Regions from separate parts of the Thermocaproicibacter melissae genome, predicted to be linked through region 2. Evidence: a T-box and tRNA genes for the amino acid it is inferred to sense, from the RefSeq annotation. Region 2 holds a T-box; the other regions hold tRNA genes.
What was found. The T-box of region 2 lies ahead of pheS (phenylalanine--tRNA ligase subunit alpha). A T-box ahead of a tRNA ligase gene usually reads a tRNA of that ligase, here a tRNA-Phe.

Region 1: it has a tRNA-Phe gene. The T-box ahead of pheS (phenylalanine--tRNA ligase subunit alpha) is inferred to sense a tRNA for this amino acid. The anticodon was not compared.
Region 3: it has a tRNA-Phe gene. The T-box ahead of pheS (phenylalanine--tRNA ligase subunit alpha) is inferred to sense a tRNA for this amino acid. The anticodon was not compared.

Annotation. Positions count from the first base shown of each region.
Region 1 covers NZ_CP101827.1:626,239-633,550, reverse strand. The annotation lists gene NOG13_RS03270 (putative signal transducing protein) at 1-270, opposite strand, end outside; gene NOG13_RS03265 (dipicolinate synthase subunit B) at 327-917, opposite strand; gene dpsA (dipicolinate synthase subunit DpsA) at 924-1,781, opposite strand; gene murC (UDP-N-acetylmuramate--L-alanine ligase) at 1,987-3,369, shown strand; gene NOG13_RS03250 (hypothetical protein) at 3,415-3,648, shown strand; partial or broken gene NOG13_RS09530 (class I SAM-dependent methyltransferase) at 3,897-4,001, shown strand; gene NOG13_RS03240 (hypothetical protein) at 4,254-4,568, shown strand; tRNA gene NOG13_RS03235 (tRNA-Cys) at 4,807-4,880, opposite strand; tRNA gene NOG13_RS03230 (tRNA-Gly) at 4,889-4,964, opposite strand; tRNA gene NOG13_RS03225 (tRNA-Phe) at 4,971-5,046, opposite strand; tRNA gene NOG13_RS03220 (tRNA-Asp) at 5,053-5,129, opposite strand; gene NOG13_RS03215 (DUF3970 family protein) at 5,391-5,561, shown strand; gene NOG13_RS03210 (ParA family protein) at 5,554-6,348, shown strand; gene NOG13_RS03205 (ParB/RepB/Spo0J family partition protein) at 6,345-7,298, shown strand.
Region 2 covers NZ_CP101827.1:1,103,351-1,110,662, reverse strand. The annotation lists gene NOG13_RS05485 (deoxyribonuclease IV) at 1-688, opposite strand, end outside; gene NOG13_RS05480 (hypothetical protein) at 758-1,060, opposite strand; gene NOG13_RS05475 (IreB family regulatory phosphoprotein) at 1,110-1,355, opposite strand; gene pheT (phenylalanine--tRNA ligase subunit beta) at 1,447-3,825, opposite strand; gene pheS (phenylalanine--tRNA ligase subunit alpha) at 3,841-4,860, opposite strand; T-box leader at 4,914-5,132, opposite strand; gene NOG13_RS05460 (DUF6106 family protein) at 5,312-5,821, shown strand; gene NOG13_RS05455 (NAD(P)H-hydrate dehydratase) at 5,802-7,049, shown strand; gene NOG13_RS05450 (hypothetical protein) at 7,086-7,312, shown strand, end outside.
Region 3 covers NZ_CP101827.1:567,688-574,999, reverse strand. The annotation lists gene NOG13_RS02915 (nitroreductase family protein) at 1-97, shown strand, start outside; gene NOG13_RS02910 (IS256 family transposase) at 186-1,373, shown strand; gene NOG13_RS02905 (hypothetical protein) at 1,477-2,634, shown strand; gene NOG13_RS02900 (ISL3 family transposase) at 2,734-3,933, shown strand; tRNA gene NOG13_RS02895 (tRNA-Cys) at 4,846-4,919, opposite strand; tRNA gene NOG13_RS02890 (tRNA-Gly) at 4,928-5,003, opposite strand; tRNA gene NOG13_RS02885 (tRNA-Phe) at 5,010-5,085, opposite strand; tRNA gene NOG13_RS02880 (tRNA-Asp) at 5,092-5,168, opposite strand; tRNA gene NOG13_RS02875 (tRNA-Val) at 5,172-5,248, opposite strand; gene NOG13_RS02870 (class I SAM-dependent DNA methyltransferase) at 5,358-6,104, opposite strand; gene NOG13_RS02865 (YerC/YecD family TrpR-related protein) at 6,101-6,421, opposite strand; gene yihA (ribosome biogenesis GTP-binding protein YihA/YsxC) at 6,629-7,210, opposite strand; gene lon (endopeptidase La) at 7,222-7,312, opposite strand, start outside.

The DNA.
Region 1 (7,312 bases), 480 kb from region 2:
GTCTATCTCGCCGAACGGAACGAATATGCGTGTCTGCATATAGCGGCTCTTCCCGAAAAAGACGGATGAAGCACTTCCGCCCAGGTTCTTTTCCATGTGCGGAATTCCCTCGTCGCTGAATGCTGCGGTAATTCTCTCCGCTTCCCCGCTGTCGGCCGTAAAGAGGAGGACCGGGTCATTTTCTTTCGGTATGCGAAGCTTCCTGCTGCCGCATACCGGGCACATCTGCTCATCACGGCTCAGAACCTGACATCTGTCGCAGTAAAGCATTTTCTCACTTCCTGCATGTATTATAGCATTCCGCACATATCAAAACAACAACAGATTCAAGCTCCCTCGTCATTCACGAGAAAAACAGGCCGAATCTGTTTCCCCTCCAGTGCTGCAAGGGCACACGGCAGAATCATGCTGAAATCTGCGACAAGTGAAAACGGCTTCTTTTGCGGTGCATCCTGTTTCATGGGCACAAAGTAAATGTTTTTTGTGTTAAGCAGCCTACCGAGATTCTGCGCTGACGCCGCCAGCGCATCATTGGTAGCCGGTGCCAATAGGACCGGAAGGCCAATCCGCAGACAGGATTTTGCCGCCATGGTGACAGACGTATCCGTAATCCCGTTGGCGAGCTTTCCGAGTGTATTGCCCGTGCATGGAGCAATAATAAGAATATCAACGAGTCTCTTAGGGCCGAGCGGCTCGGTATCCGGAATCGTTGTCAGAAGCTTTCGTCCGCAGATTTCTTCCACTTCTTTCACATAATCTTTGGCATTGCCAAATCTTGTGTCTGTGCTTGAGGCATTCCCCGACATAATTGGAATCAGCGGATAACCGCTCTCCGCAATTTTTCGCATCTCGTCTATAACGGTTCGGAATGTGCAGTATGAACCGCACATTGCAAAGCCAATTACCGGTTTTTCCAAACTGCTTCACTCTCCCATCATGCAGTATATCGTGTCGCGAATAATCTCTCCGGATGTTTTTGGCGCCACCAGCCCGGGCAAGGACGGAGCAAGGATGGCATGAATTCCTATTTTTTTCGCTGCTTCAAAATCCACTCCTCCCGGTGCGGAGGCAAGGTCAACAAGAAGTGAGCAGCCTCTCAAACCGGAAAGAACATGGCGGCTGAAAATCATCGCCGGAATCGTATTGAAGACAAGGTCAAAGCTCCCTTCCGGAATCTGTTCAATGCGAATAGCGTTGCAGCCCATCGACTCAATCCATGCCAAGTCTGAGGGTTTTCTCGCTGCAACGGTTACTTTGGCGCCGAGTCCGAGCAGCATCCGCGCAAGAGTTTTTCCTACATGCCCAAACCCGGCTACCAAACATCTGCTTTGGCTTACCGTTCCTACATATTCACGCATTGCTACTTCAATTGCGCCTTCGGCAGTTGGCACAGCATTCTTTACAAGGAACTCTTCCCTTGTGTAATAATCCGCTGCATCAATTTCCTGCCAGATTTCACTCGTGGAATACAGTCGTTCCATCATTCCTCCGAAGACGCGCTTTCCCTTCAACCTTTCTGCAAAGGAATCGTCAAGTGGAATGCGTTCATCGGTATATTCCGCTTTCAGATTCTGTCCGTCAAGCGTCACGGGAAGCGGAAGGATGACGGCACCGCAAACCGATGCCAGCTCATCAAACGGCACTTTTCTGACGCCCGGAGCCAACTCTACTTTATCAAATCCACATGCACAAACTTCGTATCCATCTCTGACGAGCGACTCAGCCAAATAAATCTGACGCTTGTCGCCGCCTAACACTCCGAAAGTAACTGAATTATTCATAACCGCCTCCACTGAAGCCTTCCATATTATTTCTTCAACATAATATGGGGGCATTAAGCTGCCTGTGCATCTGCAAAATGGCTGTCTATCTTATTTTCTGTTTGCATTTGTAGCAAAAGGTGATTATTATTAATATGTTTGGCAATATAATTATTGTTGGAAAATTCTGCACAAGGCTTAAGAATAGATGATGAGGAGACGTCTTATGGAAAACAATGATATCCTTTCAAAAGTGAAAAAAATACATTTTATCGGAATCGGCGGTTCCGGCATGTGCCCGATTGCCGAAATCCTTTTGCATAAAGGTTATGAACTCTCCGGCTCAGACAACGCAGAATCGGATACCCTCGCAAGAATCCGCAGCTATGGTATCCCCGTTTCTATGGGTCAGAGAGCTGAAAATATTAAAGACGCCGAATTGGTTGTCTTTTCCGCTGCAATTAAAGACGATAACCCCGAACTTGTAGCGGCCCGCCAAAAAGGGATTCCAACCGTGGAGCGTTCCGTCATGCTCGGCATGGTAACACGGCATTTTCCAAACACCATCGCCGTATCCGGAACACACGGAAAAACGACGACCACAGCGATGATAACACAGGTTCTTTTGGAGGCTGGGCTTGACCCTTCTGCAATTATCGGCGGGAAACTTCCGCTCATCGGCGGCAACGGTCGGGTCGGCAAATCCGACACCATCGTCTGCGAGGCCTGCGAGTTTGTTGATACATTTCTACAGCTGAACCCTGCCATTTCCATTATTCTGAATATCGACAACGACCACTTGGACTATTTCGGAACCGTTGAGAACGCCATTCGTTCCTTCCATCAGTTCTGCAAACAGACTACCGGAACCATTATTGTAAACGGCGATAACGCAAATGCCTTAAAAGCAGTGGAAGGAATCACGAACGCGCGTATCGTCACTTATGGATTTGCGCCTTCTAATGACTACTGCGCCGCCGATATTCAACCGACATTTCGTGCACGGGAACAGTTCACCGTTCTCAAAAAAGGCGAGAAAGCAGCCGACATATCCCTCAGTGTTCCGGGGAAGCACAACATTTACAATGCGCTGGCCGCCTTCGCCATTGGAGACCTGATGGGCATTGACGCGCAGCAGATTGCAAAGAGCCTTCATGCTTTTACGGGTGTCCACCGCAGATTTGAGCTTCTGGGTGAATTCGGCGGCGTTACGGTTGCGGACGACTTTGCCCACCACCCGACTGAGATTACGGCAACCCTTACCGCAGCGAAAGAAATGGGCTTTTCCAGCGTTTGGGCTGTTTTTCAACCGCACACCTATTCCCGCACCTATCTGCTTTTCAATGATTTTGTAAAAGCGCTGAAAATTGCGGACCACGTTGTTCTTTCCGAGATTCTCGCCGTCCGAGAGACAAATATCTATAACATTTACGCAAAAGATCTTGCAGAAAAAATCCCCGGATGCGTTTGGTTCAAGACCTTTGAGGAAATTTCGGATTATGTGATCAAAAATGCAAAGGATGGTGACCTAATCCTTACATTGGGCGGCGGCGATATCTATAAGTGCGCCAACATGATTGTAGAAAAATATAAAAAGCTCGGAAAATAATCGTGCGCCTTCATTCTCGACTCTGATGAACGGGAGGAGAATTTAATGGAATATAGGATGCTCGACGAAGTCTGTGGAATGGACGAATCCACGAAAGCCACAATCGAAGAAAGCGACCGGCTGGTTCTTTCGGCCGTGAAAGACGGAAAAGAAAAAGTGCTTGTTACATTCGTTCGGAACGACAAAAAGATTACAGCATTTAAGGCTGCTGCCGTGATTGCCGGCACCGACTATGCAATTGCCGTTACAAGCAAAAAAGACGTGACCAATAAAAAATAACATACCGCATATAAAACAACCACCGGCCAAGCCGGTGGTTGTTTTGCTAGATAAAGCCCGCGTTTCTCGTCACTAAGAAATGAAATTACAAAGGGCAGGGCGAACAAGTATGGCAAGGTCGTTGACCTTTGAGAAATTCAAAACAATTCTCCTATGACAAGTAAAGATTTAATTATATTCACGTTCGCATGTGGTGGTGCCTCCGGGCGGAATCGAACCGTCGACACGGGATTTTGGGGTATATGTCTTTGTGTTTCCCCGGGCAGAAAGTCCTAGACATCGGCACAGGAACTGATGTCCTCCCTCGGGACATGTATCATTATGGTGCAGACTGGATAGGCACCGTAATATCATCATCTTCTTCTATCTGTGAGATATGTTTTTTGTTGACAAAAGTTAGAAAAAAATAATACAAAATCAACTAAATTATGTGGTCATTTGACAATTTCTGAATTATAATTAGAGTTAATATTACTCTGATTGAGAGAGTGGATAATCAGTGTGTCGATTGTGGAAAGGGATTGTGTAAAGAATGCGCAAGTAAGTTTTCGATACCTATATGTCCGGAATGCAATCTCAAGAGGATTAAAGCGGATAAAGAACAATTGCACAAGAACCTTATTATTATGGCAACTGCTTTTGTCGGAGGATTTTGTTTATGTCCCGTACAAAATGCGGGAATGAAATTGCTAACAGGTTACATGTTTGCCGGAATCCCTTGGGGCTGGAGCATTTTAGACAAAATCACTCCAACTATGTTTCTGTGCCTTTCTTGGTTTGGCTGGATCATCTACGCAGTGCTTAAGCTTTGTTTAGCTGGGGTGGTTGGAATGTTTGTAACGCCATATAAGATTTACAAAATTGTAAAAGAGCTTTCTGAGACTAACGAAAAAGAAGAATACACAAAGCAGGTTAAGTAGTTTGAAAGCCGTTAACAAATGTCTTGCTTATGAATTGTAAAGGCAAGTCCTATCATGTAAGATAGGACTTGCCTTTTTGCAAGCAATATCCGATAAATGTATATCAAATTTATTGGCGTGATACACAGAAGGTGCTAGGACCACATTCTGTTATCATAAGTAAGCATTTAATCACATATTACGTTCTTACTTACTGAAACAAAAAAGGCCCTTACTGGGCCTTTTTTGTTATCTCTTTTGGAGGCGTCACCCAGATTCGGACTGGGGATCAGGGTTTTGCAGACCCTTGCCTTACCACTTGGCTATGACGCCAGACAAGTTGGAGCGAACGACGGGGCTCGAACCCGCTACCTCCACCTTGGCAAGGTGGCGCTCTACCAGATGAGCTACGTTCGCAAGCGGTGGTGCCTCCGGGCGGAATCGAACCACCGACACGGGGATTTTCAGTCCCCTGCTCTACCAACTGAGCTACAGAGGCATATTATGGCGACTCGGATCGGGATCGAACCGACGACCTCTAGCGTGACAGGCTAGCGTTCTAACCAGCTGAACTACCGAGCCAGGTGGTGGGAACAATAGGACTCGAACCTATGACCCCCTGCTTGTAAGGCAGGGGGTCATCCCCTATTAATTCATAGACCTATTCAATTCATGTAGCATTTGAGAACCGAATCATTAATTCGGTTCTTTTTTATATGCAATAACTCGGACAAAATGTCCGACTTGAAGGGAGGAAATACAATGACAAAAAAGGCATCAATCCTTGTGACTATCAAAAGTCCGCATTGTAAATCCAACATTTAGAAAGGAAGTCCGAGAAAAATGCTTAAACTTAGGATAACTGGTTTACCTTCCGAAATCGAAGGATTTTTGGCAAAATTCAAAAAACATTTCACCCTCCTAAATGAGACAAAAGATTACAAGAACAGCAATAGCAAATTCGTTCGAAAATATGTTGATGTGTCTTATGAGGAGGATGAAAAAAATGAGTAATATTATTGCAGTTTCACTGGAAAAAGGCGGAGTCGGAAAAACAACCACAGTTTTGAATATTGGTGCGGGATTCACCAAACTTGGATATCATGTCTTACTTGTAGATCTTGATCAACAAGGTCATCTGTCCCGTTGGCTTGGATGGCAGGAAGACGGGAAACCCGCCATCAGTGAACTGATATATCAAGAGGTAAGCAAAATCAAAACTGCTGAATATCAGCAATTTGTCCGGCACAGTGAAAGAGAGAATCTGGACTACATACCCGCAAATAAGATGCTCGGCGGGATTTACGCCATTCTCGGAGCCGATGGCGAAAGCAATACTGTCCTCCGGAGAATCTTTCATCAAGAATTTTTCGGTGCTTACGATTATATCATTTTTGACTGCCCAACTGCCGTTGATAATCTCCTGGTGTCCAATGCCCTACAATGCAGCGACAAGCTGCTGATTCCGGTACAGGCCGAGAAATTCGCATATGACGGAATACCTCTGATGCTTCAGCGGTACATGGCGATTAAGCAAACAAATGATATCCGTCCTTTCTTAGCGGGAATGTTGATTACCATGTATAATTCTCGCACAACTATGAGCAAAGAAGTTCGTGAAGCATTGATTGAAAGTTACGGTGAACTTGTGTTTCCGGAACCAATTCCAATGCTGCAAGAGGCTAGGAATAGCACCAACGACGAATCTCCTCTATGCGGCAGTTTAGTTGGAAGGAAAAATAGCCGCGTTGGTCAGGCGTATCTTGCAGCTGCTATGAGGATTGCAGGTGAGGCAAAATGAAAACACAAACAATACCTACACTTGAACAGGCTTTTTCGGGTACACTATTCGGTTCGGCTGCTATGCCTCAGAATGGAAAGACAATTGTAGAGATTTCCCCTTCAGAGTTGGAAGAGATCAAAAATCAGCCGTTTCGTGCTTACAACTCGGACAAATTGTCCGAGCTGGCAGATAGCATTCTCAAAAACGGACAGATGCAGCCGTGTATTGTCCGGAAAAAAGATGGCAAGTATATCATTCTTGCCGGACGAAACCGTAAACGAGCCTGTCAAAGGCTCGGAATAAAAGTAAAATGTATCGTGCTGGAATGCAGTGACGCAGAAGCAGACCTTATTCTTACAGATACAAATCTGTATCAGCGCCATGAATTGTTGCCGTCCGAGCTGGCGGCCGCCTATGCAATGCAAAAGGCAGCCTATGAAGCTAAAGGTGAAAGGAAAAGCACTGCCGCAATTGCTGATGCTTACGGCGAAACGGTTAAGACCGTGTATCGCTATATAAAGCTCAATGACCTTGACAAAAAACTTCTCTCCTATGTGGACGAAGGACGTATACCCGTTATGGCCGGTGTGGCACTCACAAATACCGAAGACCCGGAAGACCAACGGCGGTTAGCTGAATATATGATTAGACATCCGAAACTCAAAATTTCCGTGAAGCAGGCAGAGGGCCTTATCCATCTAGAAAAAGAACACGGCTGGTATACAAATGTTCTTGACGAATTTTTCAAAAAGAAAGCACATGAGAAAAATTCAGAAACGCTTACAACGCTTACACAGAAAACTTCGGATGAAGAAGTAAAAAAAAGCACTGATACTTATCATCGAATGACGCTCGTTAAGAGCGATGGTAGCTATTGGAGTCCCAACACCAGAGAAGAGCTAATACAGCGTCTCGCTGAATATGAAGATATGTTCCCTGATGGGCCAGACCCAACAAAATGCCATTAAGCGAAAAACTGAGA
Region 2 (7,312 bases):
CGATTTTCTGATGGCGGTCTTTGTGACTGCCGAACGGGTTCATGCTGTCGTTCAGATGAATTGCCTTCAGCCGGTTGAGGCCGATGACACGGTCAAATTCCTCAAGAACGTCGTCCAACCGGTTCACAATGTCGTAACCCGCGTCGAAGACATGGCAGGTGTCGAGGCATACGCCCATAACCTGCTGCTGTTCCACTCCGTCAAGGATTGCGCGGATTTCTTCAAACGAACGCCCGACTTCGCTGCCCTTGCCGGCCATGGTCTCTAGCAGAACGGTTGTCGGCTGGTCCGGCTTCAAAATTTCGTTGAGCATTTCGCAGATGTACTGAATTCCGACCTCAGCACCCTGCTGAACGTGGCTTCCGGGATGAAAATTATACATGCTTCCCGGAATATAAGAGAGACGGTTCAGATCGTCCGCCATGGTTTCATGGGCAAACGTGCGCAGGTTTTCTTTTGCCGCGCAGGCGTTCAGCGTGTAGGGCGCGTGCGCAAGGATGGGGAAGAACCCGTGTTCTTCCGCAAAAGTCCGATACGCCGCAATATCTTCCGGGTCAAAGGCTTTCACAGCGCCGCCGCGCGGATTGCGCGTGAAAAACTGGAACGTGTTCGCTCCGATTTCCGCGGCCTGCTTTCCCATGGCGAGGTAACCCTTTGATGCGGAGAGATGACATCCGATTTTCAGCATGATACTCCTCCTGTAAAATAGTAACGGACTCGGTGCGCGTTTTTGCGCTCCGAGTCCGTGCTGTTTCGGTCAGGTTTCGGCGAGGGCTCTCCGCAGCCAAACTTCTGCGAGGTCCATGGCAAGATAAAGACCGCTTTTCTCACTCGTTTTTACAATTTGCTTGCGGCTTCGGTTCGTCTGGTCGGTCAGCATCAGCTGAACGGAGACTTTGTCGGCCACATCCATGTCCTTAACCTTTTTCTTACTTTTCACTTCAAGCCGAACCACATAACGGTCGGCCATGCTTCCATAATACAGCACATCGCCGCAGCGCACAAGCGGCTTCCCTTTGTAAGTGGGGAACTGCGGTTCCTTTGCGGATTTTTCAGCCATTCGTTTCATCCTTCCTGCCGTATCGGGAACGGAGCGGCCATCAGCCGCTTTATTCACCGAGATATGATTTCAACAATACCTGCAGCAGTTCGTCGCGGTCTATCCTGCAGATAAGACTGCGAGCATTGTTGTGGGTCGTAATATAGGTGGGATCCTCGGACAAAATGTATCCTACGATCTGATTAATCGGGTTATATCCCTTTTCTTTCAGCGCATCATAGACCGATATAAGAATCTTGCGGATGTCATCTTCATGGTCATGGCCGAGAGAAAAAGTCATCGTCTTATCCAGCATGGAAACACCCCCCGTATTCCATTATCATACAACATACATGGGTCAAATGCAAGAGAATTTTGCCGATGTGATAACGGGTGATGCGGCGAAATCAGAGGCGTAGCGAGGCTCCGACCTTCTCGAGTTCCTGGATGATTTTCTTTACTGCACCGGAAACGCGTTCCTCGGTGAGGGTGCTGTCGCTGGAGCGAAGCGTAACGCTGAAGGCAACGCTTTTCTTGCCGCTTTCAATCTGTTCCCCTTTGTAAACGTCGAACAGCTTGACTTTCTCCAGAAGGTTGCCGGCACCCGCGCGGATTGCTTGCTCAAGTGTTCTCACCGGTGTTTCGTCATCGCAAAGCAGTGCAAAGTCACGCGATACCGCCGGGAATTTCGGCAGCGGAACATACGTTTTCACGAGCTGTGCGTGGCGGTACAGGGTGTTGACGTCAAGCGTGAAGCTGATGGCGCGGCAGTCCATGCCGTAGTTTTCCATCACCTTCGGGTGCAGTTCGCCGATGATGCCGAGGTCTTCGCCTGCGACGCTCAGCTTTGCGCAGCGTCCCGGGTGGTAGCTCGGGTCCTCTGAGGTTGCTTCAATGTCCCAGTCGGTGATGCCGAAGCGGTCAAACAGGTCTTCCACCATTCCCTTTGCGGTGAAGAAGTCGTAGCCATCGCCGTACATGGCGCAGATGAGCTTCGGCAGTTCTTCCGGCAACTTATCTTCTTCCGTGGGAAGATAAACGGTTGCAAGTTCATACAGGCAAGCGGATTCGTTGCGGTTGTTGTAGTTTCTCGCAAGGGATTCCAACATGGACGGAAGGGCAGTGGTGCGCATGATGGAAGTGTCCTCACCGAGCGGGTTGCGAATGGTAATGGATTTGCGAAGCGGCGAGTCGGCTGGCAGGCAAATTTTGTCGTAGTATTTCGGGCTGATGAACGAGTACGTCATGATTTCGCTTGCACCGAGCGAAATCATCGCTTCCCCTAAGGCTTTGTCGAATTTCTGGCGCGGGGTATATTTGCCCTGCGCACCGCCGCTCAGGAGCGTTGCGGGAATCTTGTCATAGCCGTAGAAACGTGCAATTTCCTCGGCAATATCCGCCTTGTGTACGAGGTCCGGACGGAAGGTCGGCACAATGATGTCATTGCCGTCAAAGGTACATTCGAGTTTTTCGAGAATTTCCTTCATCTCATCCGCGGAAAGATGCGTGTCGAGGAAACGGTTAATCCAGTCTGCATCGAACGGAATTCTGCGATGCTCGGGGGTGTAGTGAACATCGGTTACAACGCCGTCCGTCACATCGCCTGCGTCCAGCAGCTCCACCAATTCACAGGCGCGGTCAAGCGCGGGCAGACAGTTGTTTGGGTCAAGGCCCTTTTCATAGAGCGCGGAGGCATCCGTCCTCATGCCGAGGCTGCGGGCCGTGCGGCGCACGGACGGACCGTTGAAGCAGGCGGATTCAAACACAATCGTCGTCGTGCTGTCAGTGATTTCACTGTTTTCACCGCCCATAACGCCGGCAACAGCCACCGGTTTTTCGGCGTCGGCGATGACAAGGTTGTTGCTGGTCAGATTGTGGTCGGTTCCGTCGAGTGTCCGGATGCACTCACCATCTTTGGCGCGGCGCACATGAATCTCATGGCCGGCGAGCAGCGAATAGTCGAAGGAGTGCATGGGCTGACCGTATTCCAACATCACATAGTTCGTGATGTCAACGATGTTGTTAATGGGGCGTACTCCCATTGCGCGCAGGCGTTCGCGCATCCAGCGTGGAGAAGGTTTCACGCGCACGTTCTTTACAACGCGGGCGGAGTACATCGGGCAGAGGTCGGGGGCTTCCACACGAACCTTCAAAAGGTCCGCGCAGGAACCGTGGCCGCCTTTTACCACCGGTGTGTGTAAATTCAAAGGCTTGTGGAACGTCGCTGCAACTTCGCGGGCAAGACCGATGACCGAGAAGCAGTCAGGGCGGTTACTTGTAATTTCAAACTCAATCTTTGTGTCATTTAAGCCGAGCGCTTCGCAAATCGGCTGACCAAGGTAGCAGTCTTCTTGCAGAACAAAGATTCCGTCCTCGATGGCATAGGGAAAATCGTGCTTAGTCAGGCCAAGCTCGCCGAGGGAGCAGAGCATCCCGTTGCTCTCAAGGCCGCGGAGTTTTCCCTTCTTAATCTTTTTTCCGCCGGGGAGCGTGGAATTATGCAGGGCCACCGGAACAATGTCGCCTACCTTGAGGTTTTGCGCACCGGTAATAATCTGAAGCGGCTCGCCGCAACCGACGTCCGTTTTGGTAATCCAGAGGTGGTCAGAGTTTGGGTGGCGTTCCAAAGAGACAATTTTGCCAACGACTACGTTTGAAATCTCTTCGCCTTCCTTTTCCCAGCCTTCCACCTTAGACCCGCTCATGGTGATTGCTTCCGTAAACGTGCGGATCGGCATATCGTCAAGCGGAACAAATTCTTTCAGCCATTTCATGGAAAGATTCATAATATCCGCGCCTCCTCAAAACTGTTTCAGAAATCTGACGTCGTTCTCAAAAAACAGACGCATGTCGTCAATGTTGTATTTGCGCATGACAAGGCGTTCCAGTCCCATGCCGAACGCAAAGCCGCTGTAAACTTCGGGGTCGATGTTGCAATTGGAGAGAACCTTCGGGTGAACCATTCCACATCCGAGAAGTTCAATCCAGCCTTCCCCTTTGCAGAGACGGCAGCCCTCGCCGTGGCAGTTGAAGCACTGAATGTCAACTTCGGCGGAAGGTTCCGTGAACGGGAAGTGGTGCGGGCGGAAACGAACAACGGAATCTTCTCCGTACAGGCGCTTAATGATGACTTCGAGCGTGCCTTTCAGGTTGGCAAATGTGATGCCCTTGTCGACCACGAGTCCTTCAATCTGGTGGAACAGAGGGGAGTGCGTGGCGTCTACCGCATCGGAGCGGTAAACGCGTCCGGGCGAGATAATGCGAATCGGCGGTTTCTGCTTCTCCATGGTGCGCACCTGAACCGGTGAGGTTTGTGTGCGCAGCAGAATATTGTCGGTAATATAAAACGTGTCCTGCGTGTCGCGCGCGGGATGGTCTTTCGGCAGGTTCAAAGCCTCAAAGTTGTAGTAGTCGTATTCCACTTCCGGCCCGCTTACAATGTCGAACCCAAGACCGATGAAGATTTCTTTGATTTCGTCCAGCTCGATGTTCAGCGGGTGTTTGTGCCCCAGCTCGCGGCGCTTACCGGGAAGGGTAACGTCAATTTTTTCCTTTTTCAGACGGCGTTCGGTTTCGGCTTCGCGGATTTCCGCGGCGCGCGCCGTCAGTTCTTCTTCGATGTGTGCGCGAATCTGGTTTGCAAGCTGGCCGATGACAGGGCGCTCTTCCGCAGACAGGCTGCCCATCTGTTTTAAGATGGCTGTCAGCTCGCCTTTTTTGCCGAGGTAGCGGATGCGAAGATCTTCAAGCGCTTTTTTATCGGCCGCACGGAGCAGATCCTGTTCCGCTTTTTTACGGATTGTTTCCAACTGCTCTTTCATAAACTCGGTTCCTCTCTTTCAAATAAGGTGGAATAACAAAAAGCCTTCATCCCCAAAGGGACGAAGGCTTCACTTCGCGGTACCACCCTAAAATTTACTCTTGCGGCTATTTAACGAAGCCACCCGTCACGGCCTACTGCTTTGAAAGGTTCAGCCGTGCCGCTCCAAAGGGAACTTCGCCGAATTTCAGCCAACAGCATGCTTTCAGCCGGTGACATGCTTCTCTTTTGAAGGCGGGGAAAAACGGTTACTTCCTTTTTCACAGCGTTTGAGAATATTTCCTAGTATTATAGTAATATAGCACGGTGTGGGAGAAAATGCAAGCGCAGAAATCGGAGAGGATGTGTTCCGGAAACTGTAAAAACATAATTGTAAAACTTATTTTATCATGCTACAATAAATAAAGTTACAAAAGTGTTGCGAATTATGAATAAAATTTCGGAGGACGAAAATGGATATCTTTGTGGAACAAATTGTCAAGAAAAAATTCAGTACGAAAGATTATCTCATTATTGCTGCCATTATTATTGGCGGCCTTGCTCTCATATTTGCATCATTCCTGATTCCTGCAATCAGCTTTCTTGTCATTGTCGGTGTCATTTTCGGTGCTTATTACCTGATTTCCGCCCGCAATGTTGAGTTTGAATACAGCGTAACCAACGGAGATATCACCATCGACAAAATCATTAACCGCCGCAGCCGCAAGCGTGTCGTTTCCGTTGATGCGCATGACATTGAAGACATGGGAAAATTCCGGCCGGAAATTGTAAAGAACAAGAGCGGATATACGCCATACTATACCGCACAGACAGATTCCGGTGAAAACAGCTGGTATTTCTGCGCGCATACATCGAAATACGGCAACGTTCTTGTGGTGTTTGACCCCGAAGAGCGTGTTTTGGAAGCGATCAAACCGTTCATGCCGAGGCAGGTGGCTTTCGTTGTTTTCGGTAGGCACTGACCTTGTAGAAATTGAAAGAATCCGAAAATCCATGCAGAATCCGCGCTTTTGCAGCCGGGTGTTCGGCACTGCCGAACTCGCCTGGCTAGCGAAGCGCGGATTTTCCGTTGAAAGTGCCGCCGCAGCGTTTTGCGCGAAAGAGGCTTTTTCCAAAGCGATTGGAACCGGCCTTTGGGCCTTTTCGCTGCGTGAGGTTCAGGTTATACACGAGGAACGGACCGGCAAACCTGTACTGCAGCTTTCCGGAAGAGCGCTTAAACTGGCAGGCAATTCGCGGTTCAGCGTGAGCCTAACCCACACCGACCGGTATGCTTCTGCCGTTGTGGTGCGTGAAGACGACGACGTTCCTCCGCTGCCGGAGTCGGAAGGCCTGCAGATTCTGCGCAATGCTTTAAAGCCCCGCGCTTTGGAAAGCAATAAAGGAGATTACGGCAGACTGCTGTGCGTCTGCGGCAGCGAAGGCATGGCCGGCGCTGCAGCCATGAGCATTAGCGCGGCGCTCCGCTGCGGCGCGGGAATCGTCGAAGCTGCGCTGCCGCATTCCATTTATCCCATTGTAGCTTCGCGCCTTGCGGAACCTGTCTTTACCATTTTGCATCCGAATCCGAACGGCTCGGCTTCACCCCAAGACGAAATTGCACTTTCGGCGGCAATCCGCCGGGCCAGTGCCGTGCTCATTGGCTGCGGCCTCGGGAAAAGCGATGCGGCGCGCTGCGCATTAAAGCATGTGCTTGCGGAGTCACAGGTTCCAGTCATTGTGGACGCGGATGGAATAAATCTTCTGGCAGAGCATATAGATGAACTGCAGGTCTGCAAAGCACCGGTCATCCTCACGCCGCACCACGGGGAAATGGCGCGCCTTTTGAATACGACGCCCCGCTGGATTCAGTCTCACCGGGAGGAGACCGCCCGTTCATTCTCCAAAGAGCACGGCGTCATTCTTGTGCTCAAAGGAGCCGGAACTCTGGTCGCGTCCCCGGACGGAAAGCTATATCGGAACGATACCGGAAACCCGGGCATGGCAAAGGGCGGAAGCGGCGACGTGCTTGCGGGAATGATTGCTTCGTTCGCGGCTCAGGGAATCCAGCCGTTTGAGGCTGCGGCAGGCGGAGTCTGGCTGCACGGACTCGCTGGCGACCGCTGCGCGGCTCGTTTTTCTCAGAGCGCCATGCTACCAACAGACCTAGTCAATATGCTGCCGGAACTGTTCCGGGAACTTGGGCGGTAGTCGCGAAAGCGCTTTCCGCCTTCTGGGGAGGCGGTTATGAAGCGGATTTTTGCGGTCTTACTTGTCTGCTGTCTGCTTTCGTTTGCCGGTTGTTCCGCGGCACAGAAGCAGATGAGCCCGAAAGACCTAAATCTCGTTTTTTCTTGTCAGGCAGACATAACCACGCCGAACGGCAAGTATACTTGCGCCATTGAGCGGGCGGGACTGCGTTCTGTTTCCATCGAAATCCTTTCGGGAGACGGCGCGGGTTTGAAATGGTACTG
Region 3 (7,312 bases), 540 kb from region 2:
ACTTTATCCCATCGCTTGGGGTGCACAGAATAGCTTAAACGGAGCAAGCCATTTTGTCATTCTGTTGGCGCGCAAGAAAATCGATAGAGTACAATAAAGTTCGCAATTTCGAGAAGGTATAGAAAAGCCATTGGGACTCCTTTAAAATGAATGGTGTCAAGACATTCAAAAAGGAGTTGGTCCCAATGACTCAAGGAAAGAATAACACAGATCTTACGGAATTGCTACTGAAATGTATGGCGGAGCCCGACCCGATGCTCAGTATGCTGGAATGGCTCTGCGCTCAACTGATGGAGGCGGAGGTTTCCGGCCTTGTGGGGGCGGAAAAGAATGCGCACAATCCGTCTCGAAGTGACTACCGCTGCGGATATCGTCCCCGGAGGCTGGATACTCGCGTAGGGACGATGTATCTCATGGTGCCAAAGCTGCGCAGCCATGGATATATCCCGTTCTTTGTCACTGAACGCAAACGCAGCGAGGCGGCGCTGGTACAGGTTATTCAGGAGGCATTCGTGCAGGGCGTGTCCACACGGAAGATGGAAAAGTTGGCTCACAGTCTGGGGATAGAGAACCTCTCCCGCAGTCAGGTCAGTGAGATGACAAAAGGGCTCAATGAACAGGTACAGGAATTTCGCAACCGTTCTCTGACGGATACTCGTTATCCTGTCATTTGGACGGATGCCCTGTACGAAAAAGTCCGTATGGATGGCCGTGTCGTCAGCATGGCGGTGATGGTTGTCTGCGGCGTCAACGAGCAAGGGCACAGGGACATTCTCGCCGTGGAGCCGATGCTGGACGAATCCAAAGAGAGCTATTCCCAGTTGTTTCAAAGTCTTTTGGATCGCGGCTTGAAAACACCGCTGCTGGTGGTTTCCGATGCGAACAAAGGGCTGATTGCCGCCATCCGAGAAAGTTTTCCCGGCGCATCCTGGCAACGCTGCAAAGTGCATTTCATGCGAAATATTCTGGCCCATATACCGCAGAAAGAAAAAGAATCCTTTGCGGTCCAACTGAAAGAAATCTGGCTGGCGCCTTCCGTCCAATTAGCGCGACAGCGCGCAAAACAGTTGTCGGAGCAATATGGGAAGCGGTTTCCCAAAGCAATCGAGCTTCTGGAAGACGGGCTGGAGGACTCACTGGCTTTCTATGCATTCCCCGAGCTTGATGCCCGTAAAATCTCATCGACCAATATGCTGGAACGGCTGAACAAGGAAATCCGGCGCAGAACCAACGTCGTCGGGATATTCCCAAACAAAGATTCCTATCTGCGGTTGGTTACAACATATCTCATGGAATACGCTGAAGACTGGTCCGTTTCCAGAGCATATTTGAATCCCAAATCGATTCAGACACTTCTGCTAAGCGCAGCTTAATTCATTTCGTGGAGTCCCCAAATTGCGAACTTCTCTTGACATAGCCCTGTAATTCTTATAATGATATAATATAAATAAAAATACTGTCTAAGGAGCTGTTATTGTGGTGGAAAGAATTAAAAAACTCTCTAAGATGCAGAAAATTGTCTTTGCTTCTATTTGTGCAGCGATTATCCTGATTATTGCCATTTGTTCAATTACCAATTCTCATCATAATAAGATTGATTTGGCAGATGTTTATGCGATAAGAGTAGAAGGATTAGATACTCAAGGAAAAGCAAAATGCGAATTAAACAAGGAAAGCCTTAAAACTATCTTAATCGATAAGAATATTGACGCATACAGAGGTAACCTTTTCCTTGATAGTATGAAATGTAGTCTCAGCAAAACAGAGAACCTTAAAAATGGCGATAAAATACTCTTAACAATTACATACGATAATACACTGGCTGAGCAACTAAACTTGTCTTTTAAAAACACACAAAAAGAAATAGAAATATCTGGTCTGGAAAAAGGTAAAGAAGTTGACGTTTTTAGAGATTTAGAAGTCTCCTACACAGGTACTTCACCAGACGGGAAGGTATCTCTAATCAATAATTCCAATGATCCGTTTATCTCTTTAGTCACATTTGAATCTTCTCAAGATATAGTTGCAAATGGTGATAAAATTGTAGTAAAGGCTATATATCCAGAGCAAGAGGCTATATCACATAAAGCAATAGTAAAAGAATCTGAAAAAAGTTATATTGTTTCTGGCCTTCCGGAATACGTTTCAAAAGCAAATCAAATAGATTCAAAAAGGCTGTCCGATATCAAATCCATGAGTGATAAAGTCATTGAGGAAAATCTCGATATTTCAATACCCTATTTTGTCAACCACCTTTCTGATTTAAACTGTGATCCCGTGTTTACTCTTGGAGACACTTATTCTCACAAGAACATCAAGCTGCAAAAAGCGTACTTATATACTGTGAAAGATAATCCAACAGCTGGTGGGCCTATGCATAATGAAGTTATTACCTTATCAAGCGTAGATATTATTGCAAATGGGAAAACTGTTGGCACGGCCTATATACTTGTCAATATTTGTGATGTAATAATAAAAGATGGTAAATTAATCAGTACAGAGAATAATGAAAATAATTATGGTAATTACAATTCTCTTGAGGAAGCACAAGAGGCAGCGGAGGACTTTTATGGTAGTACAAATTACAATATTGAACCAATAAATATTGGCTCTATAATAAATGTTGGGGTGTAACGAATAGAGCCTAAGAAAAAGAGTAAAAAAAGTAGAGCATATTCGATGAAAAACCTTTAAAATGGAAATTACCACTATCCCATGTTGGAGGTCATCGATATGCTCTGTACTCATTCTACCGAAAAACTGCTTGGATTAAAAGGGGTAATCGTAAAAAATGTGAGGCAATTACCCGATAAAACGGAAATTTTCATTGAGTTGCCGAGAAAGCCGCATATTTGCCCTTGCTGTGAACATCAAACCAGCTATGTCCATGATTACCGTTGTCAAACGGTAAAGGACATTCCCGCTTTTGGTAAACACACCAGTTTAATTCTCCGCAAGCGCCGGTATCGCTGCTCTTCCTGCGGAAAGCGTTTCTTTGAACATAACTCGTTTCTGCCAAGATATCACCGCATGACAAATCGATTAGCCGCGTATATCATTTCAAAGCTTTCCGACGTACGTTCCTTTACCAGTGTAGCACGAGAAGTAAATCTTTCGGTTTCAACCATAATCCGGATTTTTGATTGTATCAACTATGGAAAGCCGCAGCAATTACCCGAAGTTGTATCAATTGATGAGTTTAAAGGCAATACAAACAATGAGAAATATCAATGCATTCTGACCGATCCGGTCCGGCACCGAATCCTTGATATTCTTCCTGCTCGTTACAACCACAAGCTGACAGAATATTTTAGCCGGATCGACCGTTCTCAAACCAAGTATTTTGTCAGCGATATGTGGAGTACATATGCTAGTATTGCTCAGACATATTTTAAAAATTCCATTTATGTCATTGACAAATATCATTACATTCGTCAGGTATTTTGGGCTTTTGAAGCTATTCGCAAGGAAGAACAGAAAAGGTTTAGCAAGACCCGAAGAATTTACTTTAAGCGCTCTCGAACCTTGCTGAACAAACGATATGAATTTCTCACTCCGGAGCAAAAACAACAGGTTAATATCATGCTTTATGCAAGCAGCCGTTTGCTGACAGCCTACTCTCTTAAAGAACAGTTTTTCAAAGTTCTTGATTCCTCCGACAGTCAGTCCGCACGGACAGCGCTATCCCATTGGATTATGACCGCACAAAACAGTGGCCTTTCAAGATTTGTTGCTTGTGGAAATACCATGGTGCGCTGGTCAAAAGGTATTCTAAATTCGTTTGATTGCCCTTACACCAATGGTTTTACCGAAGGGGTTAACAACAAGATTAAGGTACTCAAACGCAATGCCTACGGTTATCATAATTTTACCCGCTTTCGTAATCGCATTCTTCACATGTTCCATGTTTCAACGAAAAATGGAGCAGCTTAGTGCCGCTCCATCCCGTGTTTCCATTTTGGGTTACCCCAACTATTGACATAGAGCCTAAATATTCAATAATCTCCAGGTCAAAAATGACTCGGACATTTTGTCCGAGTCATTTAATTTATAGACGATATCAGTATCAACTAAGGTATTGCAAAATCAGACAATATGTGGTAAAATATAGTAGATAAACAAATAACCCTATTAACAACACCATTAGCTGCAAGAAGTTTCGCCGACTTCTTACACTAATCCAAACGTAGCTAAGATACGTTCAGAAGGCCAATAGGTCATTAACAGGGTTGGTTTTCTGTGGTACCTTTAGGGTATCACAGTGAACATACACTTGTCAAGAGCTTGAACGTATCGCTTACCAGGCTGCGTTCAGGCTCTTGCTTTTTGTTACCACACAAAAAGCAAGATCGTGGACGTCTAGTTCACCTTTCCACAATGTCAGCACCATTGTGTATCCTTTATTTAACCGAATTCAGTCTCTCTGGAACAGCCGGGACATTGACAACCTCGATGCCCGGGAACTCTGAGCCAATTCACTGTTGGGAAACAGGGAAAACTTTCAGAATCAGAATAAGACTGAATGAATGCTACGGCACGGCAATAAAGGGTTGGCGAACCTTGACAATAGAAAAGGAAGTAAAACAAGAGGAATACCTATTACGGAGCTTCGCATTCTGCGGCGCGCAATAGGAAATACGTGGAAAAATACACTGGGAATGACGCTGGCATTCGCTGCGCTTTCTCGGCGTATCCACAGGAAGCGGCTTGTTTGAACCCGCCTTACGATACCAGTAAGCCTAGCACACTTTCTGCTATCGTAAGTAAGTATTTAATACAACAATTAAACACTTACTTACGATAGCAGGAAAAGGCCCATCTAAGAGCCTTTTCCCATTATCATTTTGGAGGCGTCACCCAGATTCGGACTGGGGATCAGGGTTTTGCAGACCCTTGCCTTACCACTTGGCTATGACGCCAGACAAGTTGGAGCGAACGACGGGGCTCGAACCCGCTACCTCCACCTTGGCAAGGTGGCGCTCTACCAGATGAGCTACGTTCGCAAGCGGTGGTGCCTCCGGGCGGAATCGAACCACCGACACGGGGATTTTCAGTCCCCTGCTCTACCAACTGAGCTACAGAGGCATATTATGGCGACTCGGATCGGGATCGAACCGACGACCTCTAGCGTGACAGGCTAGCGTTCTAACCAGCTGAACTACCGAGCCAGGTGGTGGGAACAATAGGACTCGAACCTATGACCCCCTGCTTGTAAGGCAGGTGCTCTAACCAGCTGAGCTATGCTCCCGTCTTACTGTCGGTCGTGAGTTTTGCATCAGCGACGTTTAATATAATACTACAATCGAGTCCGTTTGTCAACCCAAAATATCAGATTTTCCGCACTTTTTCCCAGTTTTTTATCTGGGCTTAGAGGCTGCCACAATCAAGCGTTCCGTTTCCGGTTTTGGAGCTTCAAAGGAAAGATCTGCCCACACACCCTCTACTTTAAGCCCTGCTCTTTCCAGCATGGCACGCAGCTGCTGCTCGCTATAGGCCCGCTCCTGAAAATGTTCACAGCTTCGGTGGTACGTACCATCATCGAGGCGTTCAAACAAATCCAACGAAACGTTTACAACGGCGCTTTTCGGTTCACAGCGGTTCTGCCACACGCAATAAACGTTTTCCATGTCATAGATAAAGACGTTATTGGCTAGCACATTGCGATGCTTATATTCTGTGTTTGCATCGAAAACAAATAGTCCACCGGGGTTTAGAAACATTGCCATGCGGCGAAAGGATTCCTGAAGATCTGCTTCCATTGTAATGTGGTTTACGCTGTCCAGCATGCAAACAGCTGTATCAACGCCGCCGTAGAGGTCCATCTGCTGCATCTTCTGGCAGATGAACAAAATATTGTGCCCTGCCTTCGCAGCCTTTTGCTGGGCCACAGAAAGCATTTCCGGGGATGCATCAAGACCATATACATCGAAGCCACGCTCAGCCAATTCCAAGGTCAAGCTTCCTGTGCCGCATGCAAGGTCAAGGGTCAGCCCTGGTTCATGATTCATTTTCTTCAGCAGTTGAATCAAATAATCCGCACGGGCGGAATAATTTACATTTCGTGTGAGGGTATCATAGTACTTGGCAAGAGAAGAATAACTCATTTCTCCTCTCCCTTTTTTTCCTCCTCTTCCTTTTTGGCGAGGCGATCAAAAACAAGTTGATAGCCGTCACAACCATAATGGAGGGAACGGTTTACACGACTAATGGTAGCGGTGGATGCACCGGTTTCTGAAACAATATCACTGTAAACTTTTTTGTTACTCAGCATATGTGCGACCAAAAGTCTTTGTGACATAGCCTTAATTTCGGGGACTGTGCATAGGTCTTCAAAGAAAGCGTAGCATTCTTCCCTGTTCTTCAGCTGCAGAATTGCATCGAACAAAAAGTCAACGCTAGGTTCTTTTATCTTGGAATTCAAATCATCAACACTCCTTTCTAGCCTGTGCTATTTTAGCATGAAAAAGTGAAAAAGTAAAGGCACTGTGGCCCTACTTTGCACTATAATACCTATAATTTCTGATTTTGTTAGAGATGGGTTTTAGCTATTTAAACAATTTCCGCATTTTTCCTATAATACTTCCATTCGCAGGAAGACACCGCAAGCGGAACTCGCTTGCGGTGTCTTTTATTTCTCACAAACGGAAAGAATTTTCTTTTGGATTTGTTCTACTCCTTCACCGGAAATTGCTGAAAAAGGTACGAACTCGGTCCCGCACTGCGACGCAATCTTCTGAAACACAGACGTCATTTTTGCCCGCTGTGTTGCATTTAGCTTATCGCTTTTTGATGCTGCAATCAGGAATGGGATCTCCCTGCTGCGCAGAAAGGCAAGCATCGCCATATCGTCATCCGTCGGGTCGCGGCGCATGTCGATGATTTGCACCACCAAGCGGAAATCGCGTTCCTGTGCAAAATAGCCTTCAATAAGCTCCGCCCAGCGCTGTTTCTCGGCCGGGGTTACTTTTGCATACCCATAACCGGGCAAGTCGGCAAAACGGCAGAAACCTACATTATAAAAGTTTATCGTAGACGTTTTTCCGGGTGAAGAACTGACATGTGCAAGGCTTTTGCGATTGAGCAGCTTATTAATCATGGAGGACTTCCCAACATTTGACCTGCCGGAAAAAACAATTTCCGGCAGGGTACTTTGGGGAAGCCCGGCCGATGTTCCGGCCGCTGTCTCGAAAAAAGCGTTTTGAAAATTCATAGAGCTCCTCGTTACTGCGGAATCACGGACGACTGCTCAGTCGGCTTATGCTCCGGTGTTTGCACCGGAACCTTCGGCACGGTTGGCACCGTTCTCGGTTCC